DNA from 3 places in the Georgenia sp. AZ-5 genome. Region 2 is predicted to be linked to each of the others. Evidence: riboswitches for the same ligand, from Rfam matches in the RefSeq annotation. Region 2 holds a riboswitch; each other region holds the start of a gene.
What was found. Region 2 has a riboswitch for glycine ahead of gcvP (aminomethyl-transferring glycine dehydrogenase). Riboswitches for the same ligand answer to the same signal wherever they lie in the genome.
Positions count from the first base shown of each region.

Region 1: another riboswitch for glycine. It lies ahead of ACF0H8_RS10250 (DMT family transporter); the one in region 2 lies ahead of gcvP (aminomethyl-transferring glycine dehydrogenase).
Region 3: another riboswitch for glycine. It lies ahead of gcvP (aminomethyl-transferring glycine dehydrogenase); the one in region 2 lies ahead of gcvP (aminomethyl-transferring glycine dehydrogenase).

Region 1 covers NZ_JBINOU010000001.1:2,173,441-2,183,491, forward strand. Annotated here, with positions in the region: gene ACF0H8_RS10215 (glycosyl hydrolase family 32) at 1-482, opposite strand, end outside; gene ACF0H8_RS10220 (carbohydrate ABC transporter permease) at 535-1,383, opposite strand; gene ACF0H8_RS10225 (carbohydrate ABC transporter permease) at 1,380-2,318, opposite strand; gene ACF0H8_RS10230 (extracellular solute-binding protein) at 2,376-3,698, opposite strand; gene ACF0H8_RS10235 (hypothetical protein) at 4,205-4,540, shown strand; gene ACF0H8_RS10240 (amidohydrolase) at 4,540-5,466, shown strand; gene ACF0H8_RS10245 (trimeric intracellular cation channel family protein) at 5,699-6,337, shown strand; gene ACF0H8_RS10250 (DMT family transporter) at 6,476-7,438, opposite strand; glycine riboswitch at 7,577-7,665, opposite strand; gene ACF0H8_RS10255 (hypothetical protein) at 7,952-8,107, opposite strand; gene ACF0H8_RS10260 (acetyl-CoA carboxylase biotin carboxyl carrier protein) at 8,323-8,628, shown strand; gene ACF0H8_RS10265 (acetyl/propionyl/methylcrotonyl-CoA carboxylase subunit alpha) at 8,625-10,019, shown strand; gene ACF0H8_RS10270 (pyruvate/oxaloacetate carboxyltransferase) at 10,016-10,051, shown strand, end outside.
Region 2 covers NZ_JBINOU010000001.1:1,733,541-1,743,591, reverse strand. Annotated here, with positions in the region: gene dapF (diaminopimelate epimerase) at 1-831, opposite strand, end outside; gene miaA (tRNA (adenosine(37)-N6)-dimethylallyltransferase MiaA) at 828-1,772, opposite strand; gene ACF0H8_RS08280 (YbjN domain-containing protein) at 1,826-2,359, shown strand; gene ACF0H8_RS08275 (YbjN domain-containing protein) at 2,356-2,925, shown strand; gene miaB (tRNA (N6-isopentenyl adenosine(37)-C2)-methylthiotransferase MiaB) at 2,976-4,589, opposite strand; glycine riboswitch at 4,737-4,828, shown strand; gene gcvP (aminomethyl-transferring glycine dehydrogenase) at 4,977-7,892, shown strand; gene gcvT (glycine cleavage system aminomethyltransferase GcvT) at 7,889-9,019, shown strand; gene ACF0H8_RS08255 (amino acid ABC transporter ATP-binding protein) at 9,585-10,051, shown strand, end outside.
Region 3 covers NZ_JBINOU010000001.1:3,994,942-4,004,992, forward strand. Annotated here, with positions in the region: gene ACF0H8_RS18525 (carbohydrate ABC transporter permease) at 1-898, opposite strand, end outside; gene ACF0H8_RS18530 (ABC transporter substrate-binding protein) at 933-2,330, opposite strand; gene ACF0H8_RS18535 (ADP-ribosylglycohydrolase family protein) at 2,362-3,441, opposite strand; gene ACF0H8_RS18540 (GntR family transcriptional regulator) at 3,616-4,320, shown strand; partial or broken gene ACF0H8_RS18545 (IS5 family transposase) at 4,702-5,583, shown strand; glycine riboswitch at 6,190-6,289, shown strand; gene gcvP (aminomethyl-transferring glycine dehydrogenase) at 6,439-9,336, shown strand; gene gcvT (glycine cleavage system aminomethyltransferase GcvT) at 9,364-10,051, shown strand, end outside.

The DNA.
Region 1 (10,051 bases), 440 kb from region 2:
AGCAGCATGTGGAACCGGTCGGTCGGCTCGTCCCACCACACCCACGGGTCACGCCACGCCTCCTCGCGCACGGCACCGTGGAGCTTCTCGTACCAGCGCGGGTCCGCCTCGAGCACGGGCCCGTGCCGGGTCCAGGTGAGGAGGTCCGGTGAGCTCGCGCGACCCACCCGCTGCACCGCGCCGTGCTCGGCACGGGAGACGCCCGTGTAGAACATATGCCAGCGCTCGCCGGCCCGGACGACGCTCCCCGTCCAGGTGGCGAGGTCGTCGAAGGCGCCGAGGGGTCCCGGGCCGAGGGCATCAGGGAGCACGTGCCACCGGTGCAGGTCCCGGGAGACCGCGTGCCCGATGGTGGCGTGCTGGTGGCGCAGGTCCGGGTCTCCGAGTGCGCGGGGCGCCTGGAGGTAGAACACGTGAACGTCCGCGCCGTCCACGGCGAACCAGAAGTCCCAGAGCCACCTGTCGGTCAGCGTCAGCGCCATGTCGTTCCCGCCTCTCCGCGGGCGTGCCGTCCGTGCGCGCGCTGCGCCGCCGTCATCCCTTCAGCCCCGAGGACGCCAGGCTCTGGACGAACCACCGCTGGAAGAGCAGGAAGACCACGAGCACCGGGAGGACCATCAGCACGCCGAAGGCGAAGATCTGGCCCCAGTCGTACGGCGGCTGGCCCTGGAAGACCGAGATGGCGAGCGGGAGCGGACGGCGCTGCGGCTGGTCGATCATCATCACGGGCCACAAGAACGACCCCCAGGTGGTGAGGAACGTCAGGATCGTGACCGTGGCGAAGACGGGCCGGGACACCGGCACCACGATTCTGAAGAAGGTGCGCCACGGGCCCGCGCCGTCGATCCGTGCCGCCTCCTCGAGCTCCTTGGGGAGGCCGACGAAAAAGGAATAGAAGAGGTAGATGGAGAACGCGCTCGCCACGAACGGCAGGAACTGGACGTAGTACGTGTTGCGGTGGTCGTTGAGCAGGTAGAAGAGCGGCACGGCGATCGCCTCGAAGGGCAGGATGGTCAGCGCCACCACCCCCACGACCATGAGGTCGCGCCCCCACCAGCGCAGCCTGGCCAGGGCGTAGGCAGCCGCGGAGTTGACCAGCAGGCCCACGAGCACGACGACCGACGTCACCAGCAGCGAGGTGAGGTAGAAGTCGCCGAAGTAGCCCGTCGCCGGGCTGTCGAAACGGTCCAGCATGCCGTTGTAGTTGTCGAGGGAGAGGTTCGCCGGCGCGAACCCGGCCAGACCGTCGATCACCTCGTTCGACGGCTTCAGGCTGCCGATGACGAGGTAGGCGACGGGGGCGACGAAGGCGAGGGCGAGCACGGTGAGCGCGACGTAGGTGAGGAGGGTCCGCACCGGGTTCCTGCGGCGTCCGGCGGTCACGACACCTCACGTTCCTCTCTCAGAAGGCGGCGCTGCAGGAGCGCGACTGACAGCACGATGAGGAAGAACAGAACCGTGATGGCCGACGCGCGCCCCACGTTGTTCGCATCGAACGCGCTGGTCACTGCCTGGTACATCACCGTGGTCGTCGACTGCTGGGGCCCGCCCTGGGTCATGATGTAGATCTGGTCGAAGAGCCGGAAGGACAAGATCGTCGTCACGAGCACCACGAAGACGAGGGTGTTGCGCAGGCCCGGGAGGGTGACGTGCCGGAACTGCCGCCACCGGCCGGCGCGGTCCAGGGACGCGGCCTCGTACAGCTGCTGGGGGATGCCCTGGAGGCCGGCGAGGATGATGACCATCTGCAGGCCGGCGCCCTGCCACACGGACATGACGATGATCGCTGCAAGCGCCGTGCGGGGATCACCGAGCCAGTCGTACGGTCCCAGTCGCCCCAGCGAGAGCGTGTCGACCACCGCGTTCAGCATGCCGAGCTCACCGCGGGAGTAGATCGCCTTCCACACGACCGCGACAAGGGCCATCGGGAAGACCACCGGCATGAAGAAGAACGTGCGGAAGAAGGCCATCGCGCGCAGCGGACGGTTGAGCAGCAGGGCGAGGCCGAGGGCGAGCGCGGTCTGGAGGGGGACCACCACTGCGGCGAAGACGGTGTTGTTGAGCAGGCCGCGGTAGAACTCCGCGCTGAAGTCCGGGTCGAGCAGGATCCGGCGGTACTGCTCCAACCCCATCCAGCTGGGCGGCGCCGGGGTGTCGAGGCGGACGTTGTGCAGCGAGAGCCAGCCTGCCAAGAGGAACGGCACGACGACGAACACGGCGAGCGCGACGCCGGCGGGTGCGAACATCGCCCAGCCGGTCCCCGCGTCCGGTCGGCCGCCGGCGCGCCGGCGGGTGCGGGGCGCTGGTGCCACTGTCATCAGTTCTCCTTCCCAGGCCGGGGTGGGCGGCGAGCGCCTCCCCACCCCGGTGCCGGCTCAGCGGAGGCCGTAGCCGTCGTTGTCCTGGTAATCCAGATCGATCGTGCGGGCGGCCTTGTCGAGCAGCTCCTGGGCGTCGCCGCCCTCGTAGGCCCCGAAGAAGGCCTCCGAGAACTGCTGGCTGATGACCGGGTAGGCGGGCGTGACCGGGCGCGGCACCGCCACGCAACCCGGGCTGAGGGCGCCGTCTCCGCATGTGCGCTCGAGGGAGTCGGCGAACAGCGCGAGCGGCCCCTCCGGGCCGTAGAGCTCGCTGGCCCCAACGGCGCTCGTGGTCGCCGGGGGCGCAGCGTTCGCCATTGTCATGGTGGTGACCGCATCGTCGGAGGCGAGGTGATCGAGGAACGCAGCGGCACCCTCGGCGTTCTCGGACTCCGGGTTCACGCCCCAGGCCCATGAGCCCTGACCGCTCTTGGGGCCCTGGCCGAAGTCCGGCAGGGGCAGGACGACGAGCTTGTCACCCAGCGCCTCGGCGTAGGTGTTGTACACCCAGTGCCCGACCCAGCTCAGCGCGACCCGCTCGTCGACGAAGGCCGCGTCGTCGGTGTTCGGGTCCACGAAGGGCCGCCAGGCCGCGAACCGCTCGACCGCTGCGACGGCGGAGGCGCTGTTGAGGTGACCGTCCGCCTGGCCGTCCTCGACGAGCCGCTCGCCCGCGGACCAGAGCACGGGGAGGAAGCCGTAGGTCGGCCACTCGGCGCCGTAGTTCTCCTTGATGTCGAGCACCTGCCCGTCCGGGTCCGACGCCTGGAGGGACTTCAGCGCGGCCTCGAACTCCTCGGCGGTCCAGGCGTCGTCGAGGCCCTCGGGGTAGTCCACGCCGGCGGCGTCGAGAAGCTCCCTGTTGCCGTAAATCCCCAGCGACGCGTCGAACTGGGAGATGCCGTAGACCTTCGAGTCGCCGGGGAAGGTGTTTTGGGCGAGCACGGACGCCGTCTGGTTCTTGAGTGTCTCGGGGGCCACCAGGTCGCCGACCGGGGCGAGCTTGCCGGCGTGGACCAGTGAGGCCATCATCGGCCCGTCGTACTCCAGGACGTCCGGCAGCTCGCCCGGGTCCGTGGTGGTCAGGGTGCTCGTGTAGTCAGCCTCAGGGACGAACTGCAGCGTCGCGGTGTACTCCTGCTGAGAGGTGTTGAAGTCCTCGATGATCTCCTCGAGGGCCTGGACCTCCGACTCCTGCCCCTGGTGAGCCCAGACGGTGACCTCTCCGGTGCTGGAGGCGTCGCCGCCGTCGGTGCCACCGCTCCCGCCGCATGCCGCCAGGATCGAGGCGGTGGCCGTGACCATGACGGTCGTGCCGACCTGCCGAACTCTCTTCATCGAGACCTCCGTGGGATCGCCCTCGTTGCCGAATCGTTTTGGCAGACTCGCAGAGGGGAGTAGGACTGTCAAGAGGTGGGCGTCCATATACGGGATGGTGGAGTGCGCCGCGACCGTTCCGACGGCAGGCGGATCGACGAGTCCCTGGCCGCCTGTCAGAACGCAGCAATCACCTCCGGACTGCGTTCTCACAGACGTCGGCGGCAGAGCGCCGTAGTCCTCACCGGGTGCGCGGCAGCGTGAGGGCGAGGGCAGCGGGGACCAGAGCCACGGTGCCAGGTTGCCGAGGGCGGCGCCGGCGCCGCGCCGGTGAAACCGCCGGGATCATCACCGGGGTTGCGGCCCGCGCGACGCCAGCGACGGCGCGACATCGGTTGCGGAGCCATCGCGAGCAGACGGCATGCACCGCGAGGCCGTGCGGGGGATGCTGGTCGCCGCCGTCACGCGCGCGATTGTCCGCCGTGGACGGACCCAGGAACTTGACGCTCATGGTGGGGAGGATCTGGATGAGTGCTGCGTCAGCCGTCGAGGCGGTCCTTCGTGGTCAGGCGGAGATCGGGGAGTGGCAGGAGGGGTTGTACCGGGACCTGCACGCGCATCCCGAGCTCGGCCATCAGGAGACGCGCACGGCGGGGGTGGTCGCGGCGGAGCTGCGGCAGCTGGGGTTCGTGGTGCACGAGAACGTTGGGGGCACCGGCGTCGTCGGGGTGCTCGTCAACGGCGACGGGCCGGTGGTGCTGATGCGGGCCGACATGGACGCGCTGCCGGTCGCGGAGGCGACCGGGCTGCCCTATGCCAGCGCCGTGCGCACGACGGAGGTGCCGGGAACGAAGTGCCCGTGATGCACGCCTGCGGTCACGACGTCCACGTCGCCTGCCTGCTCGGGGCGGCGCGTCTTCTCGCGGGATCGACGCCGTCCTGGCGCGGGACGTTCGTGGCGCTGTTCCAACCGGCGGAGGAGCTCGCCGAGGGCGCTGACCGCATGGTCGCTGACGGGCTGGCCGCGCTGGTCCCGAAGCCGGACGTCGTCTTCGGCCAGCATGTCCTGGCCCATCCTGCCGGCACCGTCGGGACCCGCTCGGGCCCGTTCCTCTCGCTCGCGGAGAGTGTGCGGGTGACGGTCTACGGTCGCGGCAGCCACGGGTCGATGCCGCACCTGGCCGTCGATCCCGCGGTGCTTGCCGCCATGATCGTCATCCGCCTGCAGACCGTGGTCTCCCGGGAGCTGCCCCCCGGGGAGTTCGCGGTCCTCACGGTGGGCCGGATCGCCGTGGGCGCGAAGAGCAACATCATCGACGACCATGCGTTGCTCGAGCTGAACCTGCGTGCCTACAGCGAGCAGACCCGGGCGCGGATGGTCGCCGCCGTGAGGCGGATCGTCCGCGCGGAGTGCGCGGCCTCGGGGTCACCGCGGGAGCCGAAGTTCGAGAGCTACGACCGCTACCCGTTGACCGACAACGACCCGGACGTCACCGCGAGGGTCACCGCCGCGTTTCGCGAGTACTTCGGTGAGGCGGCCGGAGACTTCGGGCGTCAGACCGCCAGTGAGGACTTCTCGGCGGTGCCTGACGCGCTGGGAGCCCCGTACACCTACTGGGCCATCGGCGGCATCGACCCGGACCTCTACCGGACCGCTGCGGCGCGGGGCACTCTGGCCGAGGATGTCCCGGGCAACCACTCGCCCACGTTCGCGCCCGTGATGCGGCCGACCCTGCGGACCGGCACCGCTGCCGCCGTCGTGGCCGCACTGGCGTGGTTGGCGGCGTAGCGCCGGCTGGTGGAATCATCAGGCCTGGCGGCGCCTGTGGCGACGCAGCCGCCAGCGTCATGGCGCGAAGGGGACCTCCGGTCGGGATCGGGCACCGCCGTCGCCGGCGGGACCCGAGCGGTGCAGCACCCCGCCGGAGCCGAGCGATGCAGCACCGGGGCCACGGTCCGCGAGGTCGCCCGGGAGCCCGCCGATTCAGGGTGTTGCCGTTCTCCCAGGAAGGGGAGTTGCCGTGTCCGCCGCTGACGCCGTCCGTGCTCTGGATCTGCTCGGTGTCTTCGCCTTCGCCGTCAACGGAGCCTTCACCGCAGCGGAGAAGACCCGGGTCGACATCGTCGGGATCCTGACGCTGGGCGTCATCACCGCCCTCGGTGGCGGCCTGGTTCGGGACCTGTGCATCGGGGCGGTGCCTCCGGCGGCGTTCACCGATCGGTACTACCTGGCCGTCGCCGCCGGCGGCGCCCTCATCGCCTTCTTCGTCAGCCAGCTTCCCCGGCTGATCCACCACTCGATGCTCGTTCTCGACGCCGTGGGACTGAGCGTGTTCGCCGTGGTGGGTGCGCAGAAGGCGATCGCGTTCGGTCTCGATCCCGCACCGGCCATCCTCCTCGGTGCCGTGACGGCGGTGGGCGGCGGGACGATCCGGGACGTGCTCATCCGCGAGATCCCGTCCGTGCTCGCCAGCGGTCTCTACGCGGTCCCGGCCGTGATCGGCGCTGCCATCGCCGTGGCCACCGCCCACCACCCGGTCCTCGGGGTCTCTGGCGCGGTGCTCGGCGCCGTCGTGTGCTTCACGATCCGCATGCTGGGCCTGCGGTTCAACATCGACGCCCCAGCCGCTCGCCGCCGTCACGACCGCGAGAAGTCGTGAGAGCGGAGGACGGCCGCCGTCCCGGCATGGCGGTCTCCCGTCCACGTCCGGCTGGCGTCGGTACCGGGCGTGGGAGCTCCGCCGCGCCCGGGCGGGAGGGCTTCCGTCGGCCGCGCGCCCGGGCGGGTGGGCTGGTGCTCAGCGGGGCCGACCGGAAAGCAGCGGCAGCACCGCCCCCACGACGATGAGCCCGGCGCCGAGGACGGCCAGGAGCGAGACCGACTCGCCGAACGCGGCCGCCCCGATCATCATCGCCACCACGACCTCCCAGTACGACAGGCCGGAGAGCTCGGCGGCGCGCAGGTGCTTGCCCGCGACGACCAGCAGCCCCAGCGCCAGAAGACCGCAGACCAGGAAGAACCCGCCGGCCCAGACCCAGTGGGTCGGGGTCATCCCGGACAGGTCGGGACGAGCCAGAGCCACCATGGCCCCGGTGGCCACGGTGCCGAAGGTGAAGTTCCAGAAGCTGCGAACGTCGGCCGGCATGTCGGACCTGTAGCGGTAGCACAGCAGCGCCGCCCCGTAGAAGACGCCGGAGACGACGCCGAGAACGACCCCGAGGGTCTGCTGGTCGGAGGCCGGGGACGGCGCCCCGCCGACCAGACCGGCGGCCAGCATCATCCCGAGGAAGCTGGCGGCCAGGGACAGGAGGTCGGGGTGGGTGATGCGCTCCTTGAGCATCACGCGGGCGAGCAGCGTCGCGAGCGCCGGGCCGATGTAGTGCAGCACCACGGCGAGCGAGAGATCGATGAGCACGGTCGCGGACAGGTATGTCGCGAGTGAGATGCCGAGAAAGACCCCGCCGAGCACGACCGACCAGGACAGGCGGGCTCGGCGCAGCTGGCCGAGGTGACGCGAGACCGTGAGCAGGACGAGCATGCCGAGCGCCCCGACGAGCATGCGGCCCAACGTGAGGGCTTCGCCGATCACCGCGTCGGCCGGAGTGGCCAGCCGGCCGAACAGCCCGGCGGCGCCCATCGCTGTGGCCGAGGCGACGATCGCCACGACACCGAGACGACGGTTCGTCCGCGGCGCGACCGGCCGGGCGGAGAGGCGATGAGAATCTTGCACGCGCGTGGGCGCGTCGATGGAGAGAGCCACAGAACTCCTCAGGACAGGGTGCGGCAGGCGCACCGGGGATGGTGTCTCCCCGCTCTGTCATCGGACCTGAGAGCTTTCGCGGGTCGGGACCCGCTTGCACCGTCGGTGAACCCCGCAGGGTTGCTTTCCAGAGGAGCCTCGCCGGCGGCGGTTTGGGGGCCTGAGAGATTCCCGGGGAGGTTGCTCCTTCGGCGCCCGCTGTTGCGGGACTCTCCCGCCGCGGTTCGGTGGCATGTTCAGTTGTTGACGGGACAAGTATGCCGCATCGGACGACTGCAGCTGCCAACGTGTCCAGTTAGCCGTCTCACCGTGAACCGTCCCGGGTGGGGTGGCGGAGCGTGGCTCGACCCGTGGCACCACGGCAGGGCGCCCGAGATCCGGATCCGTCGATGTCGGGCGTCGGGGCCCTCACCCGCGAGCCGGCCCGCGGGCTGCGCCGCAGGAGCGATACCCCATGGTGGAATGTCCGCGCCTTTCCATTGCGGTATGGGGGACCGGTTCCTAGTTTGCTGCTCACGGCACAGGTGGCACCCCCACATGCACGTCGGCAAGCAAGGAGGCTTGGGCCGCATGGACGTTGATCTCGAGGAGCTCGCAGCGATCATCGAGCAGCTCGACAAGACCGACTTCACGGACTTTCTGTACGAGAAGGGCTCCCTGCGGATCCACGTGCGCCGCGGTGGCTTCCTGAGTGAGGCGGAGGCCCGGAGCAACGGCGTCGCGGCCTCACGCGAACCGGCCCCGCCGGTGCCGCACACCCAGGAGCGTCGCCCGCCGGCGGGTGACGACGCCCCGGGCCCGGCCGGCGAGCATCCCATCGCCGGCGGCACCGTCGTAGACCGCTCCGCCGGGCCGGTGCCGCCACCGACAGCCCGAGCCCCGCCGTGCTCGCCACCCTGCCCGCTCGCGACGAGAAGGACGTCTCCCCGGAGGCGCTGCCGCCGGGGCACGTGCTCGTGCGGGCCCCGATGCTCGGCACCTTCTACCGCTCGCCCAAGCCGGGCGAGCCGCCGTTCGCGGAGCCGGGCGACACGGTGGAGGCGGACTCGGTGCTCTGCATCATCGAGGTGATGAAGCTGATGAACTCCGTCGTCGCGGGCGTCGCCGGCGAGGTCGTGGCGTCGTACGCCCGTGACGGGGAGCTGGTGGAGTTCGACCAGCCCCTCTTCGTGATCCGGGAGGCGTCATGACGCCCCGGGTCTTCGTGGCCAACCGCGGGGAGATCGCGGTGCGGATCATCGAGGCGTGCCAGCGCCTCGGCCTGGAGACCGTGCTCGGTGTCTCGACGGCGGACCGCGCGACCCTGGGCGCGCGGCGCGCCGACCGGACGGTCACCCTCGGCGGTCCGCGGCCGACCGAGAGCTACCTGAACGTCCCGGCCGTGGTGCAGGCCGCTGTCTCCACCGGCTGCACCCTGGTGCACCCGGGGTACGGCTTCCTCGCCGAGCGGGCCGAGTTCGCCGAGGCGTGCGCCGAGAACGACCTCGTGTTCGTCGGGCCCAGCCCGGAGGCGCTGCGCGCGCTGGGGGACAAGCTGGCGGCCCGGGACCTGGCCGAGTCGGTCGGTGTCCCCGTCTCGGCGGGCGGCCGGGCCCGCACGCCCGAGGAGGTCGAGCGCCTGGCGGAGCAGATCGGCTATCCCGTCCTGGTCAAGGCCGCGCACGGCGGCGGCGGGCGGGGGATGAAGCGGGTCCAGGACCCGCCAGGCCTCCACGAGGCCTGGCGGGTCGCCTCGGCGGAGGCGCAGTCCGCCTTCGGGGACGGCACGGTGTTCCTCGAGCGTTTCGTCGAGGATGCCAAGCACGTCGAGGTCCAGGTCCTCGGCGATCGCCACGGCAACGTGGTGCACCTGGGCGAGCGCGAGTGCTCGGTGCAGTTCCGCTACCAGAAGGTGGTCGAGGAGTCCCCCTGCGCCGCCCTGCCGGCGCCGACCCGCGAGCTGCTGCACGACAGCGCCGTTCGCATCGCCCGGGCCCTGCACTACGTGGGCCTGGGGACCGTGGAGTTCCTCTACGACGTCGACCGCGACGAGCTCGCCTTCCTGGAGGTCAACCCCCGGATCCAGGTCGAGCACCCCGTCACCGAGGCGGTCACCGGCGTCGACCTCGTCCGCGAGCAGCTGCTCGCGGCGCTGGGCGAGCCGCTGAGCCTCTCCCAGGACGACGTGACCTTCCACGGCCACGCGATCGAGGCGCGGATCACCGCGCAGGACCCCGAGAACGGGCTCGCCCCGTCGCCCGGCACCGTCACCCGGTGGCGTCCCTCGGTCGCCGGGGGCCTGCGCCTGGACTCGCACATCTACGAGGGTTACCGCTTCCCGCCCTTCTACGACGCGCTCATGGCCAAGCAGGTCGCGTGGGGGCCGGACCGCGCCGCCGCCGTCGACCGCCTGCGCGAGGGGCTCGAGCGCTTCGAGATCGGTGGGCTGACCACGTCGCTGCCGCTGCTGCGCCGCATCGTGGCGGAGCCGGCGTACCGGCAGAACACCGTCACCACCCGCTGGCTCGACCGCCTGCTGACCGACCCCGCGCCGGCGGCCGACGCGGCGGCCGCAGCGTCCCCCCTGCAGGAGGCCCGATGAGCGACATCTCGCTGGTGGACGTCTCCCTGCGG
Region 2 (10,051 bases):
GCCGCCGGGCACGAGCACCCGCCAGGTGTCCGGCGCGCCGGGACCGCCCCAGGCTCGCACCGCGAGCGCCGCGGCGCACGTCCCGGTGCCGCACGAGCGGGTCTCCCCCACGCCGCGCTCGAGCACCCGCATCCGGACCCGGCCCACGGCCTCGCCGTCGCCGTCGTCCTCCCCCAGGGGGACGACCAGCTCGAGGTTGGTGCCCTCCGGCGGCGCGGGCTCGTAGGAGGCGCCGCCGGTGAGCACCGCCCCGGCGAGCTCGGCCTCGTCGGGCAGGGCCACGACGGTGTGCGGGTTGGGCACCGTGACCCGCAGGCCCGCGCGCGGGCCGGAGAGGCCGGGCACCTGCACGACGACGTCGTAGCCGGCCTGGACGGCGGGCAGCCCGCCGGGCATCGCCCAGGTGCCCATCTCGACCGTGTACAGCTCGCCGTCGAACGTCACGCGCCGCGGCCCGCCACGGGTGCCGACCACGACGCTCTCCCCCGCGCCGAGCTCGACGAGCCCGCGCACCCGCAGGTAGTGCACGAAGACCCGCACCCCGTTGCCGCACATCTCGGCCAGCGACCCGTCGGCGTTGCGGTAGTCCATGAACCACTCCGCGCCCGGGTCCTGCGCCAGGATGTCGGCCCCCTCCGGGAGCGCGGCGGAGCGGACCACGCGGATGAGCCCGTCGGCCCCCACACCGGCGTGCCGGTCGCACGCGGCGGCGACCTCGGCAGCGGTGAGCTCCAGGGCGCCGTCCGGGTCGGGCACGAGGACGAAGTCGTTCTCCGTGCCGTGCCCGGTGGTCAGGGCACGCCCGGCGAGGGCACCGAAGGGGGATGTCATAGGCCAAGGGTACGCAGCGCCGCGCGGACCATGGCTGTGGGCTCGGCCACCGGGATCCACGTGATGCGCGGGTCGCGCCGGAACCACTTCTCCTGCCGCCGCGCGAGGCGGCGGGTCGCCACGGTGATCGCCTCCACGGCCTCCTCGCGGGTCATGCGCCCGGCGACCACCTCGGCCGCCTCGGCGTAGCCGACGGCGCGCCGGGCGGTGCGGCCCTCCGCCAGGCCCCGGGCCAGCAGGGCCTCGGTCTCCTCCACCAGCCCGCCGGAGATCATCTGCGCCGCGCGTGCCGCGATGCGCCGGTCCAGCTCCGGGCGCGGGACGGCGACGGCCAGCTGGACCGCCGGGACCTCGTAGACGTGCTCGGGCATCGAGGCGGAGTAGGGCCGGCCGGTCAGGGCGATGACCTCCAGTGCCCGCACGACCCGGCGGGTGTTGCGCGGGTCGATGCGCGCGGCGGCGGCCGGGTCCTGGGCGGTGAGCTCGTCGTGCAGGGGGCGGGTGCCCAGGCGCTCCGCGCGTTCCTCCAGCGCCCCGCGCACGGCGGGGTCGGTGCCCGGGAAGTCCAGGCGGTCCAGCACCGCCCGGACGTACAGCCCGGACCCGCCGACCAGCACGGGCAGGCGGCCGCGCGCCCGGATGGCCTCGACGTCGCCGCGTGCGGCCCGCTGGTAGGCGGCCACGGTGGCCTCCTCGCGCACGTCCAGGACGTCGAGCTGGTGGTGGACGATGCCCCGGCGCTCCGCGGGCGGGAGCTTGGCGGTGCCGATGTCCATGCCGCGGTAGAGCTGCATCGCGTCGGCGTTGACGGCCTCCACGGCGCCGGGCCCGCCGAGGGCCTCCGCGAGGTCGAGCGCCAGGGCGGACTTGCCGGTCGCCGTCATGCCCACGACGGCGACGACGCGCACGGCGCCGCCCGCCTCGTCCGTCGCCTGCCGCACGAGTGCCCAACCTACCTGGCGCGCGCCCGCACCCCCGCGCGTACCCTCGGACCATGGCCAGGCCCGGCTTCGAGGAATCGGGGCGGCGCCCGGGGGCACCGGGCGGCCCCGGTGCGACGACCGGCGCGACCGGCGCCCGGGACGTCGTGCTGCCGCTGACCCGGGCGCGGCTGGAGGCCGCCCTGCAGGAGCTGGACTACCCGCACTTCCGCGACCGCAACGGGGACCTCGGGGCGATGTGGGCGCAGGCGGTCTTCCACCTGTACCTGCTCGGCCCCGACCAGTCCGTGCTCCAGGTGCGCGGCTCCTGGCACCGGCGGCTGGCGCTCGAGCGGCTGGGCGAGGTGCTCGAGCTCATCGACAGCTGGAACCGGGAGTACGTCGGCCCCAAGTGCTACGTCCGGGTGCTCGACGACGGCCGGCTCAGCGTCGTCGCGGAGGTGTCCACGCCGCTGGGCGCCGGGGTGAGCGACGAGCAGCTCACCCGCCTGATCCAGCGCGGGATCGGCCAGGGCATGCGCATGATGCGGGACCTCGAGCTGCGCTACCCCGACCCGGCCGAGCAGGCCCCCGGAGCGCTGTCGTGAGCTGGTGGCGGCGCCAGCGCCCCGAGCGCCGCCCGGGCGACCGGCCCGAGCCCGTGGAGGAGCCGCGGTCCGCACCCGAGCCGCCCGTGGCGCGCGCGGAGCCGCGGCACCTGCCGGGGCCGCCGGCGGAACGGACCACGCCGGTCACGGCCACCCGCATCTACGACGTCGTGACCGGCCGCGGCTACCACGTGCGCGCGGAGCCGGACGCGTCGCTGTCGGGGATGTGGGACGGCTACCAGTTCCAGCTGCGCCTGGCCGGGGAGGAGCAGGACTTCCTCAGCGTCCGGGGCACGTGGGGCCGGCTGATCCCCGACGAGCTGGTGCCCGCCGTCGCGCAGGCCGTCAACGACTGGAACCGGGACAAGATCTGGCCCACCGTGTTCACCGCGCCCACCGAGGACGGGCTGACGGTGCGGACCGAGATCATGGCCGACGTCGGCGCGGGCGCGACCGACCGCCAGCTGCTCGACATCATCGAGGGCGGGCTCGCCGCCGGGGTGCAGTTCTTCCAGGCGCTCGGCCGGTCCATGCCGCCGATCGAGGAGCCCTCGCCGGAGTTCTGAGCGCGAGCCGCGGCTGGCGCGGGGCCGCGCGGGCCGGCCGCCGCCGCGGCTCAGCGCCGCAGCGTCGGCATCCCGAGCGTGATCGGCCCGGCGGGCGCGGGCTCGCCGTGGCCGTGCGGCTCCTCGACCAGACCCGCGCGGCGTGCCCAGGCGTCGCCGGCGCGGGTGCGGCGCAGCCGGAACGTGCCGCCGGCCAGGGCGGAGTCGGCGACCAGGTGGTGCGGGGCGCCGTGGGTCACCTCGACGGTGACCATGTCGCCGGGCCGGGGGCGCTCGCCCTCGGTCAGGCCGGGGGGCAGCGCCGCGTGCACGAGCCGGTTGTCGGCGGCGCGGCCGGTGATGCGGTGGGTGGCGCCGTCCTTGCGCCCCTCCCCCTCGGCGACGAGCACGTCGACGGTACGCCCCACCTGGCGCTCGTTCTCCTCGGTGGAGATCCGCTGCTGCAGGGCGGCCAGGCGCTGGTAGCGCTCGGTGACGACCTCCTGGGGCACCTGGTCCTCGCGGTCCGCGGCCGGGGTGCCCGGGCGCCGGGAGTACTGGAAGGTGAACGCGGAGGAGAACCGGCTGGCCTCGACGACGTCAAGCGTCGCCTGGAAGTCCTCCTCCGTCTCCCCCGGGAACCCGACGATGATGTCGGTGGTGATGGCGGCGTCGGGGATGGCGGCGCGGACCCGGTCGATGATCCCGAGGTACTTCGCCTGCCGGTAGGAGCGGCGCATCGCGCGCAGCACGGCGTCGGAGCCGGACTGCAGCGGCATGTGCAGGCTCGGCATGACGTTGGGCGTCTCGGCCATCGCCTCGATGACGTCGTCGGTGAACGCGGCCGGGTGGGGGGAGGTGAACCGCACCCGCTCGAGGCCCTCGATCTCCCCGCACGCGCGGAGCAGCTTGGCGAACGCGCCGCGGTCGCCGAAGCCGACGCCGTAGCTGTTGACGTTCTGTCCCAGCAGGGTGACCTCGATGGCGCCCTGGGCGACGACGGCCTGCACCTCGGCGAGGACGTCGCCGGGCCGGCGGTCGCGCTCCTTGCCACGCAGGTGCGGGACGATGCAGAAGGTGCAGGTGTTGTTGCAGCCGACCGAGATGGAAACCCACGCCGCGTAGGCGGACTCGCGCCGGGTGGGCAGCGTGGAGGGGAAGACCTTGAGGGACTCCTCGATCTCCACCTGCGCCTCGGAGTTGTGCCGGGCGCGCTGGAGCAGGGCGGGCAGCACGTCGAGGTTGTGGGTGCCGAGGACGACGTCGACCCACGGCGCCTTCTCGACGATGCCGGAGCGCATCTGCTGGGCGAGGCAGCCGCCGACGGCGATCTGCATGCCCGGGCGGGTGCGCTTGACCGAGGCGAGCTGGCCGAGATTGCCGAACAGGCGGGTCGCGGCGTTCTCGCGCACCGAGCAGGTGTTGAGGATGACGACGTCCGCGCCGCCGTCACCGGCCTCCGTGGCGCGGGCGGCTGCCTCCGGCACGGACTCGACCGGCACGTAGCCCTGCGCCTCCAGCATGCCGGCGAGGCGCTCGGAGTCGTGCACGTTCATCTGGCAGCCCAGCGTGCGCACCAGGTAGGTGCGCGGGAGTCCGTGCGAGGCGGGGACGGGCACGGCGGGGACGGGCACGGCGGGGGCGGGCACGGCGGGGGCGGTCTCGGCCGGTGGAGCAGCAGTCATGGTGGCAGCAGTCTAGGTTGCCGGGCGCCGCCGGCCCACGGCCCTGCGCGCGCGGACGGGCTACCCACCCGAAACGGAAATCTGACACACTCGGGGCGACGCCGAGCAGCGCCCGCTAGCGCTGCCGGCCACAACTTCACACGCCGACGACTCGCGGCGGGAGAGTCCCGCGCGCAGCGGGCGCCGAAGGAGCAACTCCTCCCCAGGAATCTCTCAGGCACCGGCACCGCCGTGACGAGGCAACTCTGAAGAGCAGCGACGGCCAGCCAGGCGCCGCTCACCGACGGTGCAAGCGGGCCCCGGCCCGCGGAAACTCTCAGGTCACGTGACAGAGCGGGGAGGACCTCATCGTCGGCGCGCCCGCGCCGCCCGACCCGGGAGTCCGCCATGGCACACCAGACCCTCGCCCCCCTGACGGAGCCGGTCGCGGCCACCTTCGCCGACCGCCACATCGGCGCCCGGCCCGACGACACGGCGACCATGCTCGACGAGCTCGGCCTGCCCAGCCTCGACGCCCTCGCCGACGCCGCCGTGCCCGCGGGCATCCGGCAGGCCGGACCGCTGGACCTGCCCCCGGCCCTGTCGGAGACCGAGGTCCTCGCCCGCCTGCGGGAGATGGCGGAGAAGAACGCCATGCGCGTGCAGATGATCGGCCAGGGCTACCACGGCACGGTCACGCCCGGGGTGATCCAGCGCAACGTCCTCGAGTCCCCGGCCTGGTACACCGCCTACACGCCGTACCAGCCGGAGATCTCCCAGGGCCGGCTCGAGGCGCTGCTGAACTTCCAGACGATGGTCGAGGACCTCACCGGCCTGCCGGTCGCCGGCGCCTCCCTGCTGGACGAGGCCACCGCCGTCGCCGAGGCCGTGCTGCTCATGCGCCGCGTCAACAAGGCCCGGGCCGCCGGCGCCGTGGTCCTCGACGCCGACCTCCTGCCCCAGTCCATCGCCGTGGTGCGTGGCCGGGCCGAGGCGCTCGGGTTCGACGTCGTCGTCGCCGACCTCGCCGCGGGCCTGCCGGACGGGGAGCTGACCGGCGTCGTCATCCAGCAGCCCGGCACCTCCGGCCGGGTGTGGGACGCCTCCGGCGTCATGGCCGCCGCCAAGGAGCGCGGCGCCATGGTCACCGTGGCCGCCGACCTGCTCGCCCTCACGCTGATCACCCCGCCGGGCGAGCAGGGGGCCGACGTCGCCGTCGGCTCGGCCCAGCGCTTCGGCGTGCCGCTGTTCTACGGCGGCCCGCACGCCGCGTACATGGCCGTGCGCAAGGGCCTGGAGCGGTCCCTGCCCGGGCGGCTCGTCGGGGTGTCCAGGGACTCCGCCGGCGACCCCGCCTACCGCCTGGCGCTGCAGACCCGCGAGCAGCACATCCGCCGCGAGAAGGCCACCTCCAACATCTGCACCGCTCAGGCGCTGCTCGCGATCGTGGCCAGCATGTACGCCGTCTACCACGGCCCCGAGGGGCTGCGCGCGATCGCGGGCCACGCCCACGACGCGGCCCGGACCCTCGCGACGGTCCTCGCCGGGCACGGCGTGGAGCTGGTGCACGAGAGCTGGTTCGACACCCTCACCGCACGGGTGCCCGGCCGGGCGGGCGCGGTCGTCGCCGCCGCGGAGGCCGCCGGGGTCAACCTGCGCCTGGTCGACGCCGACCACGTCGGCGTCTCCTGCGACGAAACCACCACGCCCGCCCACCTGGCGGCCGTCGCGCAGGCCTTCGGCGTCGCCGGCGCCGCGGCCCGGGTGGACGCGGCCGCCGCCGCGGTGGCCGACGGCGCCGCTCCGGAGGTCCTGCCCGCCGCCCTGGCCCGCACGTCCGCGTACCTGACCCACCCCACCTTCCACGCCCACCGCTCCGAGACGCAGATGCTGCGCTACCTGCGCCGCCTGGCGGACAAGGACCTGGCGCTGGACCGCACGATGATCCCGCTGGGCTCGTGCACCATGAAGCTCAACGCGACCACCGAGATGCAGGCGATGACCTGGCCGGAGTTCGCCTCCGTCCACCCCTTCGCCCCCGACAGCCAGACGGCCGGGTGGCGCGAGCTCATCGAGGACCTCGAGCGGCGCCTGGCGGTGATCACCGGGTACGACCGCGTCTCCGTCCAGCCCAACGCCGGCTCCCAGGGCGAGCTGGCCGGGCTGCTCGCCATCCGCGGCTACCACCGCTCCCGGGGCGAGGAGCGCCGCACCGTCTGCCTCATCCCCGCCTCGGCGCACGGCACCAACGCCGCCTCGGCGGTGCTCGCCGGGATGCGCGTGGTCGTCGTCGCCACCGCCGCCGACGGCACCATCGACGCGGCGGACCTGCGCGCGAAGATCGCCGAGCACGCCGACGACCTGGCCGCGATCATGATCACCTACCCCTCCACGCACGGCGTCTACGACGGCGACGTGCGTGAGGTCTGCGACGCCGTGCACGCCGCCGGCGGGCAGGTGTACATCGACGGCGCGAACCTCAACGCGCTCGTGGGCCTGGCGCAGCCCGGCCGGTTCGGCGGGGACGTCTCCCACCTCAACCTGCACAAGACGTTCTGCATCCCGCACGGCGGCGGCGGGCCGGGCGTGGGACCGGTGGCCGTGCGCGAGCACCTGGCGCCGTTCCTGCCCGCCGACGCCGCAGCCACCGGCGCCGATGGCGCGCCCGGCGCGCTGGGCGTGCCGGTGTCCGCGTCGCGCTACGGCTCGGCCGGCGTCCTGCCGATCTCCTGGGCCTACGTCGCCCTCATGGGCGCGGAGGGTCTGACCGCGGCCACCAAGAGCGCGCTGCTGGCGGCCAACTACGTCGCCCGGCGGCTCGACCCCTACTTCCCCGTCCTGTACACCGGCGCGTCCGGGCTGGTCGCGCACGAGTGCATCCTCGACCTGCGCGAGCTGACCGCCCGCACCGGCGTGACCGCCGAGGACGTCGCCAAGCGGCTCATCGACTTCGGGTTCCACGCCCCCACGCTGGCGTTCCCGGTGGCCGGGACGCTGATGGTCGAGCCCACCGAGAGCGAGGACCTCGGCGAGATCACCCGGTTCGTCGACGCGATGATCGCCATCCGCGCCGAGATCGACCAGGTCGCCGCCGGGGACCTCCCGGTCGAGGCGAGCCCGCTGCGGCTCGCGCCGCACACCGCCGCGGCCATCGCGGCGGCGGACTGGGACCGCCCCTACAGCCGGGAGCAGGCCGTCTTCCCGCTCCCGGGCGTGCGCCGGGACAAGTACTTCCCCCCGGTGGGCCGCATCGACGGCGCCTACGGCGACCGCCACCTCGTGTGCGCCTGCCCGCCCGTGACCGACTTCGAGGAGCGCGCATGACCGGCACGACCACCGGCCGCACCACCGCCCTGTACCCCGAGCACGCCGCGCTGGGCGCCACCTTCACCGACTTCGGCGGCTGGCAGATGCCGCTGCGGTACGCCTCGGAGCTCGCCGAGCACCACGCGGTGCGCCGGGCCGCGGGGCTGTTCGACCTCAGCCACATGGGCGAGGTTTGGGTCACGGGGCCCGCAGCCGGCGCCCTCCTCGACCACGCCCTGGTGGGCAGGCTCTCCGCGGTCGCCGTGGGCCGGGCCAAGTACTCCCTCCTGTGCGCCGAGGACGGCGGGATCGTCGACGACCTCATCACCTACCGGCTCGCCGAGGACCGGTACCTCGTGGTGCCCAACGCCGGCAATGCGGCCACGGTGGCCGCCGCGCTGGGCGGGCGTGCCGCCGGCTTCGACGTGACCGTCGACGACGCGTCCGCCGCCACCTCCCTCGTCGCGGTGCAGGGTCCGGCCGCCGAGGCGGTCGTGCGCGCGCTGGTCCCGGCCGGGCAGGCGGACGCTGTGACGGGGTTGCGCTACTACGCCGCCACGGACGCGACCGTGGCGGGCGTCGACGTCCTGCTCGCCCGCACCGGGTACACCGGCGAGGACGGCTTCGAGGTGTTCCTGCCCAACGCGGACGCGGCAGGGGTCTGGGCCGCGCTGCTCGAGGCCGGCGCCGCGCACGGGCTCGTCCCGGCGGGCCTGGCCGCGCGGGACTCGCTGCGCCTCGAGGCGGGGATGCCGCTGTACGGCAACGAGCTCTCCCGCGACGTCACGCCGTACGAGGCGGGCCTGGGCGGGGTCGTGGCGCTGGGCAAGGAGGCCGACTTCGTGGGCCGCGCCGCCCTCGAGGCCGCCAGGGCCGCGCACGACGCCGGGCAGGGCCGGGTGCTTGTCGGCCTGCAGGGGCAAGGACGCCGCGCCGCCCGGTCCCACCACCCGGTGGTCTCCGGCGACGCCGTCGTCGGGGAGGTGACCTCCGGCGCGCCCAGCCCCACCCTCGGGTTCCCGGTGGCGCTCGCCTACGTCGACCAGCAGCACGCCGCCGTCGGCACCGCGCTGGACGTGGACGTCCGCGGCCGGCGTGAGCCGTTCGTGGTCGTGGAGCTGCCGTTCTACGAGCGGGCGCGCTGACTACGAGCGGGCGCGCTGAGCCGCGGCGTCGCGTCTCCCCGCCCCGCCCCCAGTGGCCCGAGCGGTCGCCTACGCCGCGAGCCGTCACTAACGCCGCCAACCGTCACTAACGCCGCCAACCGTCACTAACGCCGCGAACCGTCACTAACGCCGCGGTCACCTGTGCCACGAGCGGTCGACGCGAGCTGCTAATGCCGCGAACTGACACCGACGGCGCGATCATCCGCCGAGCCCACGAGCGGCCACCGAACCATCGGTGCTTCGCGAGCCGCTGGCAGCCGGCACCGGCGCGGCGCTCGCCGCTTGACGTCGCCGACGATTTGTGAGCGCGCGCCACAACGCCGCACGAGACCGGCCGAGGTGCCGTCCCGGACAGGGCTTCGCCAGGGATCCTGCCGACCGAGCGGAACGGCGAGCCCCTGGCGGGTGCGGTCACCTATCCCAAGGCCGACAGGCTGTCCCCGACGGCTTTGGTCAACGGGTCGTCAAGCGGAGGGCTTATTGTGTCCTGACTGTTACCGATGCGTCACAGATCACGAAACATTCGGCAGTTAGGTTGACCACCATGACGGACCCGCAGCAGACCACCGCCCTCCCCGCGGAGCGCCCGGCGGTGCAGGGCCGGACCCTCGGCGATCCGCTCGTGCGCCTGACCGGCGTGAACAAGCACTTCGGCCAGCTGCACGTGCTCAAGGACATCAACCTCACCGTCCGGCGCGGCGAGGTGGTCGTGGTGATCGGACCCTCCGGGTCCGGCAAGTCCACGCTGTGCCGGGCGATCAACCGGCTGGAGCCGATCGACTCCGGCTCCATCACCATCGACGGCAAGGAGCTGCCCGAGGAGGGCAAGGACCTCGCCAGGCTGCGCGCCGACGTCGGCATGGTGTTCCAGTCCTTCAACCTGTTCGCGCACAAGACGATCCTCGAGAACGTCACGCTGGGCCCGGTCAGGGCCAAGGGGGTCAAGCCCTCGGAGGCCAGGCAGCGCGCGATGACGCTGCTCGAGAGGGTCGGCGTGGCGAACCAGGCGGG
Region 3 (10,051 bases), 2.3 Mb from region 2:
AGACGATGAGCCAGAGGATGAAGATGATCGCCATGGCACGGGCGGGGCTGGAGAAGCGGAAGGCCTCCTCGTAGCCCATCACGTGCAGCAGACGCGTGGAGTCGATCGGGCCGCCCCGGGTCACCGGCCAGATGAGGTCGAACTGCTTGAGGGAGTCGGCCACGCGGAAAATCGCGACGAGGAGGACGTAGGGCGCGATCCACGGCAGGCTGATGTGGCGGAAGAGCTTCCATGGGCCTGCGCCGTCCATCTTGGCCGCCTCGTCAAGCTCGGGGGGCAGGGACTGCAGACCGGCGAGGATGATGAGCGTGCTGAAGGGCAGGAACGCCCATGTGTCGATCACGACCACGGAGATGAGCGCGCTGGTGGTGTCGGTCAGCCAGGGCAACGGACCGATTCCGACGAATCCGAGCAGGTAGTTGAGCACCCCGGAGCTCGGCTGCATCATCGTCTTCCACATCAGTCCGGCCACGATCGGCGGGACCAGCAGCGGCAGGACCAGGACGCGGCGGCCGAGGTAGCTGCCCAGGCTGGTCCGCGCCAGCAGCACCGCTACACCGATGGCGAGCGGCAGCTGAATCGCGAGCACCAGTGCCACGTACAGCAGGGTCCGGCCGAGGCTGCCGAGGAAGCGCGGGTCTCCGAACAGCTCGACGTAGTTGGCCAGCCCGACGAAGCTGGCGGTGGGGCTGTAGCTCTTCTCGTTCGTGAGGCTGGCCCACACCCCGTCGGCGAAGGGCACCATGATGCCGATCAGCAGCAGCAGTGCCGGCAGGAGCATGAGGGTGTAGGCGCGGCGGGCCCTGTGCTGTGCCCCGCCACGGCGGGCCGCCCCCTCGGGGACGGCCACGCCTGGTGACCGGGTCGGCGCAGGTGCGGGCCTGAGCGACGTCGACATAGTTCTCCTTCGAACAGCGACCACGGGTGTTGCGTTAGGGAGCGAGGATCGTGGAGATCTCGTCGGCGGCGGCTTGCAGGTTCTCTTCCGTCTTGCCGTCGAAGTAGGACTTCTGGAGGGCCTCCGCCCAGATGTCCAGGACGCGGGTCAGCTCGGGGTGCGGGGGGAAGCGTATGGCGGCGATCTCTCCGGTCGCCTCCACCACCTCCCGGTACTGCCCCGGGGTCTCGCCCCAGGCGTCCACCATGGCCGAGAGCTCTGGGTCCTCCCAGGCCGAGGTCCGGACCGGGTTCATGTTGCCCGCCATGTGGGTCTCGAGCAGGACATCAGGGCTGGTCAACCACTGCATGAATGTCCACGCGGCACCCTTGTCCTCCGAGGCCGCGCTCATGCTCACCTGCCAGATCCAGGCGCTGGACGCTCGGCCCTCGGGCCCCTCGGGGATCATGGCGTAGCCGATGTCGTCGCTGACGGCGGATTCCTCGGGGTTCTCGTACGTGGCGGCGAACAGGTCAGCCTCGTTCACTGCCATGGCGAAGCGGCCGCTGGCCATGCCCTGCAGCACCTCGTACCAAGTGAAGGCGCTGGCGTCCTCCGGCGACCCGGCCTTGATGATCTCCACGAACGTCTCAGAGGCCTCGACGGAGGCGTCGGACGCGATGGCCACCTCGCCGTTCTCGTCCAACAGCTCGACGCCGTAGGACTGCGCCATGGACCCGAAAGTCAGGTAGGTGAGGTCCCAGTACCTGTCGAACCGGGTGACGACGGGGTACTGGTTGCCCTCCAGCGTCTCGCTGAGCGCCGTGGTGGCGTCGAGCAGCTCCTCGTAGGTCTGCGGCACCTCGACCCCGGCCGCCTTGAGCATGCTGGGACGGTAGGTGAGGTTGTAGGCCTCGAAGTTGATCGGCAGCGCCCACGTGGATCCTTCACCGATGCCCGAGAGCAGTTCGCGGTTCCAGCGTCCGGCGTCGTAGATACCGGGGATGAAGTCCTCGACGTTGTACTCAGGCATGGTCACCGCGTCGTTCTCGACGTACCCCTCCAGGGGCTCAAGCCAGTCGGCGGCGGCGTACTGCCAGTTGTGCAGGGGGTCGGTCATGAAGACGTCGTAGTTGCCGGCTCCCGCCGAGAGGTCGGCCTGCAGCTTGTCGAAGCCCTGCTGCTCGCTGAGCACCTCGATGTTGACCTTGATCCCCGTCTCCTCCTCGAACTGAGGGAGTAGCGGCTCGAGCGCCGCGACGAAGGGATGCTCGATGAGCAACAGGTTCAGTTCGGCGCCCTCGAAGGCGCGCGGGTCGTAAGACTCGCCCGCGCGCAGCTCGGCTCCTCCGCCGTCGCCGGCCCCGCCACCGCTGTTGGCAGGGCCGCAGGCAACGAGCGCGAGCGTCGAGGCGCAGATGAGGCCTGTGAGAGCCGTCGTCCGACGATTCATGATCGACTCCTTGAACGTGGGGGGTTGGGGGTTAGAGGTTTGCCTGGGCGACGCGGGTAACGTCGTTGGCGAGCTGTTCCAGGTCGAGGTCGTTCGCCTGTACGACCTCCGCGAACTTGTCCTTCGGCACGGCACCGAAGCCGCTGTACGCACCGGCGATCGCCGAGGCCATGCAGCCGACCGTGTCGGAGTCATCACCGGCGTTGGCGGCAGCCACGGCGGTCCACCAAGGGTCACCGGCAGCGGCGACGAAGAAGCCGATCGCCGCGGGAACCGCCTCGGAGGTGTGCAAGCCTGTGCCGACGCACGCGGCGATCTCGGTGATGGCGGTGTCGAGGTCCGGGCTTGTCGAGGCGATCTGGACGGCCTGCTCTATGCGGCGGCGTACCAGGGCGCCGGCGACCTCGCGCCCCTCGGTTGCGCCGATCTCGTGGCCGAGGTCGGCGCCGGTGAGCGCTCCGCGGACGACGTCGAGGATCGTTGCGTCGTCGCGAAGCGCTACGGCGACTGCGGCGGCGATGGCACCCGCGCCGGAGACCCCGATCGATGTGAAGTGGCTCGGCTGGCACGTCACGGCGGCGACCCTGACGGCAGCCTCGATGTCGCCAGGGTGTACCAGGCCGGCAGGAGCGACGCGCATGGCCCCACCGTTGCTGGCCCCGACCGTCGCCTCACGGCCGTCTCGTCCGATGGTCTCTGGATCTGCGCCGGCCTTCAGAGCGTCGATGGCCTTGCGCGTGCTCGGACCCGCGAAGTGGGGAAAGTAGTCAGGGTTCCGGGACCAGGTGATGAGCATGTCCGCCACGTCCCGTGCCGTGACGGTTCCTCCGCCGCGCACGAGAGCCTCGGCCAGCAGGATCATCTGGCTGGAGTCGTCGGTGATCTGCGCGGCGCGGCGGCCCTTGGCGTACGGGGAGTCCATCGGCGGGGCGAAGAAAGTCTCGACCCGGCCGCCGAAGGTCTGACGGATCTCGGCGATGCTGCGCTGCTCGGTCGGTGCACCGAGGGCGTCACCGATGGTGGCGGCGGCCAGCGAGCCGAGGATCTTCTCCCTCAGCCGGGTGAAGCCGGCTGCCGGCTCCCTCGTCACGGACAGTTCCTGTGCGGTCATCGTGTCCCCTCGTCTCGGCGGCCGACTCTGGCCACCCGGCTGGTGACGTGGAACACTAGGATGTGTACCAACAAGTGTCAACACTTGTTAGAACAAGTTGTGACGAGTCGTCGGACGGCCGGCCGTACCTGGATTCCAGCCGCTCCGCGGTCAACTGGCGACAGGGAGCCTGAGATGACAACCGCACATCAACGCGTCGCCGAACTCTTGCGCGAGGAGATCTCCAGCGGACGCTGGGGGCCGGGCACACAACTTCCCGGCGAGCTCGAGCTCATGGGTACTTACGGAGTTTCCCGGAACACCATCCGGCGCGCCCTGGACACGCTCTCGAACGCCAACCTGGTGCGCCGGCAGCAAGGAAAAGGCACCTTCGTCGCCGAACAAGGCGTCAGTCACGTCCTCGGCGACCTCAAGAGCTTCACCGACATCATCGCCGACCTCGGGATGCAGCCTGGCATTCGGGCGGTGCGCGTATGCGTCGACCCCAGCGCGCCGGACGCCGCGCGCAAGTTTCTACCGGGTGCGCACCTCTGGCTGATCGAACGGGTCCGCACAGCCAACAGCCAGCCATTCGGCTTCATGCAGTCATGGGTTCCAGACGCGCTGGCGACCGCGGTCACCACGGAGGCCCTCACGGAGAGGCAATCCCTCTACCGCTTGATGGACGAAACCTTTGGCCTCAGGCCGAGCGAAGCCACTGAGATCATCAGGGCCGAAGCTGCGACCGCCAGCGAGGCTCAGGCCCTGGAGGTTCCGGAGGGCAGCCCGTTGCTGAGCACCTATCGCTGGACCATGGACCACCGAGGCCAGCCCATTGAGTACGTCAGAAGCGCGTCCCCGGGGAGCCTCTACGAGTACGTCGTCAAGCTGCAGCAATAAACCTTGCCCTACAGCGTTGCAGCGTCGGATCAGCCTCATCGGGGGCGTAAGCCCGAAGCTCGCCGCATGGGCATGGTCCGAACCACCCCGTCGAGGACGATCCGATAAGCACCACATCCTTATGACAAAACGTCGTCTGCGTATCTCATCCGATACATCACCGCGTGTCGAGCCCCACTGAAGTTGAGCAATTCCCACTGGACCTGAGCAGCGACCTGCGCAAGCCCCATTGGAAGTGAGCAGCGCGCCTCCCCTGGTCGGTGCGTGGGTGGCGTGGACTGGGCGGGTGTCGGCTTGACCCTTCAGGCCGCAGCGACTAGGGCGTGTCTCCCAATAGTCGAGCCGTTGGGCTGAAACGCTGCGGGGGTGTCGCGTACTGCCGTGCTGACGGATGCCCAGTGGGAGTTGATCGAGCCGTTGATGCCGTCCTCGGAGGGCCGTCGGGGACGGCGGTTCCGGGACCACCGCGCGGTGGTGGAGGGCATCGTCTACCGCTACCGCACCGGGATCGCCTGGCGGGACCTGCCCGAGTGCTTCGGCCCGTGGCAGACGGTGTGGAAGCGGCACCGCCGCTTCAGCGGCGACGGGACCTGGGACAAGATCCTCACCACCATGCTCGCGCAGGCGGACGCGGCCGGGCTGATCGACTGGGAGGTGTCGATCGACTCCACGATCAACCGTGCCCACCAGCACGCCACGAACCTCCCGAGGGACACAGGGGGACCTGTCGAATTACATGAAACTGGACGAGGAGCCGCCTGACCACGCCATCGGCCGCTCCCGCGGCGGACTGAGCACGAAGATCCACCACGTCTGCGACGGCAACATGCGCCCGCTGGTGATGGTGCTCGGGCCAGGGCAGGGCGGGGACTCGCCAATGTTCGAGCACCTCATGAACTCTGTGCGCGTGCCCCGGCTGGGCCCTGGGCGGGCCCGACCACGCCGGTGCGGGCCCTGGCCGACAAGGCCTACTCCTCCAGGGCGAACCGGGCGCTGCTGCGCCGGCGCGGCATCCAGGCCGTCATCCCCGAACGCTCCGACCAGATCGCCAACCGCAAACGCCGCGGTTCCAACGGCGGCCGGCCCGTCACCTACGACACCGAGGCCTACAAGCGGCGCAACGTCGTCGAACGCTCCTTCAACGTCTTCAAGCAGTGGCGCGCCCTGGCCACCCGCTACGACAAGCTCGCCCTGACCTACCGCGGCGGAGTTCTCCTGCGAGCGATCACCATCTGGCTCAACGCATTAAGAGACACGCCCTAGGAGACCGACTCGGGACGGGTTTGTACTGCGCTATGTCCCCCTGCAGATGTCGCGCGCGACGCATAGTTCGAAGCTGGCGCTGAGGTGGCATTGGAGCACGGTCGTCCCGTGCGGGAGTTCCCGTCCTACCGGGGCCAGCGGAACTGGCGAGCCTGTGGGGGTCGGCCACCGTGGGCGCACACGTGGGCTATGAGTCCTGGCTCGAGCGCGACCACGTCATGGCGCTGGACTTCGACAGCAAGGCGCTGGAGTTCGACAGCAACGTGGTGGCGTTGGCCCCGCAGCCGTTCTGGTTCGACTTGAGCTTCAGAGAGCGTCATCAGCGTGCGGGCCCAGGTGATGTCCTCTCTGCGGCACCTTGTCGCGGAGTCCGTGCCGGAAGGTTGCCACGACGATCTGAAGCGCCAGCTCACCGTGCCACGACTGCCGTCGCCGGCCGATCCCGTGCGCAACCGGCACTTTCCCGCACCACGTTGCGGAAACGGATCCGTGTGCCCACCGTCAGGTGAGGGCGGAGCGCTCATGGCGCGGGAGCGTGGTGAAGCTGTTGCACACGTCGGATGGTTCCACTACCTTGTGACCGCAGTCACAAACCTATATGGCCGTTGAAGCGCGGCGGGAGAGTCCCGTCCAGCACGATCGGTCGGGCGCCGAAGGAGCAATTTCCTCCCCGGGAAACTCTCAGGCCCCGTACCGCCGCGACGAGGCGCATCTGGAAAGTAGCACGTTGTCGTGCTCGCCGAAGGAGCAAGCCCCGCCCCTGTCTGGGTGGGGCGGAAACTCTCAGGCTGTGCAACAGATCGGGGAGGAACCAAGAAGCCGCGCGGCGACCGCGCAGAATTCTGGAGTTCCTCTATGACGATCATCTTGGCTCGCCCCACCACTGTGCGCGCGAGCGACGAGCACGCTTTCGCCCACCGCCACATCGGCCCCTCCGACGCCGACGCCGCGTCGATGCTGCACACCCTCGGCTACGACAATCTCGAAGAGCTGGTCGATGCCGCGGTGCCCGCGGACATCCGCCAGAAGGCACCGCTGGATCTGCCTGCGCCACGCGCCGAGGCAGAGGTCTTGCGGGACCTGCGCATGCTGGCCTCGAAGAACGTTCCGAAGACCCAGATGATCGGCCAGGGCTTCTACGACACTCTCACCCCGCCGGTAATCCTGCGCAACGTCCTGGAGAACCCGGCCTGGTACACCGCCTACACCCCGTACCAGCCGGAGATCTCTCAGGGTCGTCTGGAGGCGCTGCTGAACTTCCAGACGATGGTGGCGGATCTGACCGGGTTGCCGGTGGCCAACGCCTCGCTGCTCGACGAGGCCTCCGCCGTGGCCGAGGCCGTGCTGTTGATGCGCCGGTCCAACAAGGCCCGGGCCGAGGCGAAGACCGTCCTGGACGTGAACCTCTTCCCGCAGACCATCGCCGTCGTCAAGGGCCGGGCCGAGGCCCTGGGCTTCGAGGTCGAGGTCGCTGACCTCTCCGCGGGGCTGCCCACGGGTGAGATCTCCGGGATCGTGCTCCAGCAACCAGGTGACAACGGCGCGGTCGTGGACCACGCGTCGGCCATCGCCGCGGCCAAGGACCGCGGGGCCATGGTCACCGTGGCCGCCGACATCTTGTCCCTGGCGTTGATCGTCCCGCCCGGGGAGCAGGGTGCGGACATCGCCGTGGGCAACACCCAGCGCTTCGGGGTCCCGCTGTTCTTTGGCGGACCCCACGCTGCCTATATGGCCGTTCGTCCGGGCCTGGAGCGTTCCCTGCCGGGCCGCCTGGTGGGCGTGTCCGCCGACGACGCCGGAGTGCCGGCCTACCGCCTGGCCCTGCAGACCCGTGAGCAGCACATCCGCCGGGAGAAGGCCACCTCCAACATCTGCACCGCCCAGGCGCTGCTGGCTGTCGTGGCGTCCATGTACGCCGTCTATCACGGCCCGGCCGGCCTGAAGGCGATCGCCCAGCGCGTTCACCGCCACGCCCGCACCCTCGCCGCGGTGCTGGCTGGGGCCGGCATCGAGCTGGTGACCGGGCAGTTCTTCGACACCGTTCGCGCCCGCGTGCCAGGCCGCGCCACGGCAGTGGTCGAGGCCGCCGAGGCGCGAGGTGTGAACCTGCGCCTGGTCGATGAGGACACCGTCTCGGTCTCGGCCGACGAGGCGACCACGCTTGAGCACCTGGTGACAGTTGCGGAGGCCTTCGGCGTCGCCGACGCCGAGCAGGCGGTGGATACCGCACAGGACCAACTGCGTGGCGGGGACTACGCCCTGCCGTCGGAGCTCGTGCGCACCTCGGCGTACCTGACGCACCCGATCTTCAACACGATCCGCTCCGAGACCCAGATGCTGCGCTACCTGCGCCGGCTCGCCGACCGGGATCTGGCCCTGGACCGGACGATGATCCCGCTGGGCTCGTGCACCATGAAGCTGAACTCCACCGCCGAGATGGAATCCATCTCCTGGCCGGAGTTCGCCAGCATCCACCCCTTCGCCCCCGGCCACCAGACCGCCGGGTGGCGCGAGCTCATCGCCGACCTCGAGGCGCGCCTGTGCGCCGTCACCGGCTACGCCGGGGTCTCCATCGCCCCCAACGCCGGCTCCCAGGGCGAGTACGCCGGGCTGCTGGCCATCCGCCAGTACCACCTCGCCAACGGCGACACCGAACGGACCGTCTGCCTGATCCCCGCCTCCGCCCACGGCACCAACGCCGCCTCCGCCGTGCTGGCAGGGCTCAAGGTCGTCGTTGTGAAGACGGCCGCCGACGGCACCATCGACGCCGCGGACCTCGACGCCAAGATCGAGGCGCACCGCGACCAGCTGGCCGCCATCATGATCACCTACCCCTCCACGCACGGGGTGTACGACGCCGACGTGCGCGAGGTCTGCGACAAGATTCACGCCGCCGGCGGCCAGGTCTACATCGACGGCGCCAACCTCAACGCCCTCGTCGGGCTGGCCCAGCCCGGCCGCTTCGGCGGGGACGTGTCCCACCTGAACCTGCACAAGACCTTCTGCATCCCCCACGGGGGCGGCGGGCCCGGCGTGGGCCCCGTGGCCGTGGCCGAGCACCTCATGCCGTTCCTGCCGGGAGTCGCGGCCGGGGAGTCCAACGGGCGCGCCGGCACACCGGTCACCTCCACCCCGTATGGCTCCGCCGGCGTGCTGCCGATCTCCTGGGCCTACATCGCGATGATGGGCGCCGAAGGCCTCACGGACGCGACCAAGACCGCGCTGCTGACGGCCAACTACGTCGCGGCCCGCCTGACCGAGCACTTTCCGGTCCTCTACACCGGCAACCGGGGCCTCGTCGCCCACGAGTGCATCCTGGATCTGCGCGAGCTCACCGCCAAGACGGGGGTCACCGCCGAGGACGTGGCCAAGCGCCTGATCGACTACGGCTTCCACGCCCCCACCCTGTCCTTCCCGGTGGCCGGGACGTTGATGGTCGAACCCACCGAGTCCGAGGACCTCCCCGAGCTGGACCGGTTCATCGAGGCCATGATCGCGATCCGGCAAGAGATCGACCAGGTCCTGGCCGGGGAGTTCACCGTGAAGGACTCGCCGCTGCGCCGGGCCCCGCACACGGCGACCGCGGTCGCGGCCACCGACTGGGACCGCCCCTACAGCCGCGAGCAGGCCGCCTTCCCGGTCGCCTCGCTGCGCCAGGACAAGTACTTCCCTCCGGTGGGCCGGATCGACGGTGCGGCCGGGGACCGCAACCTGATCTGCTCCTGCCCGGCCCCCCAGGCCTTCGAAGACTGAACCGGCGCAGCCACGAAAGGCACCGACATGACTGTCAGCACCACTTCCCGACACACCGCCCTGCACGAGCAGCACGCCGCCCTGGGGGCCTCCTTCACCGACTTCGGGGGCTGGGACATGCCGTTGAAGTACGCCTCCGAGCTGGCCGAGCACCGAGCTGTGCGCCAGACGGCCGGGCTGTTCGATCTCTCCCACATGGGTGAGGTGCGCGTGCTGGGACCGGACGCGGGCACGTTCCTGAACACGGCCTTGGTCGGCAACCTCGCCGCGATGGCCGTGGGGCGGGCCAAGTACTCCCTGATCTGCACCCCTGAGGGCGGGATCATCGACGACCTGATCAGCTACCGGCTGGCGCAGAACGAGTACCTGGTGGTGCCCAACGCCGGCAACGCACCGGCCGTCGTCGCCGCCTTGGAGGAACGGGCGGCCGATTTCGACGTGGCGATCGTCAACGAGTCCGCCGAGACGTCCCTGGTCGCGGTCCAGGGACCGGCCGCCGAGGCGCTCGTGCTGGAGCTGGTCCCGGCCGCGCAGCAGGAGCTGGTCACAGGCCTGAGGTACTACGCCGCCACAGCCGTCCCCGTCGCCGGGACCCCGGTGCTGCTGGCCCGCACGGGCTACACCGGTGAGGACGGGTTCGAGCTCTACGTGCCCAACGCCCAGGCCGCGTCCCTCTGGGATGCGCTGTTGGAGACCGGTCAGGGACACGGGCTGA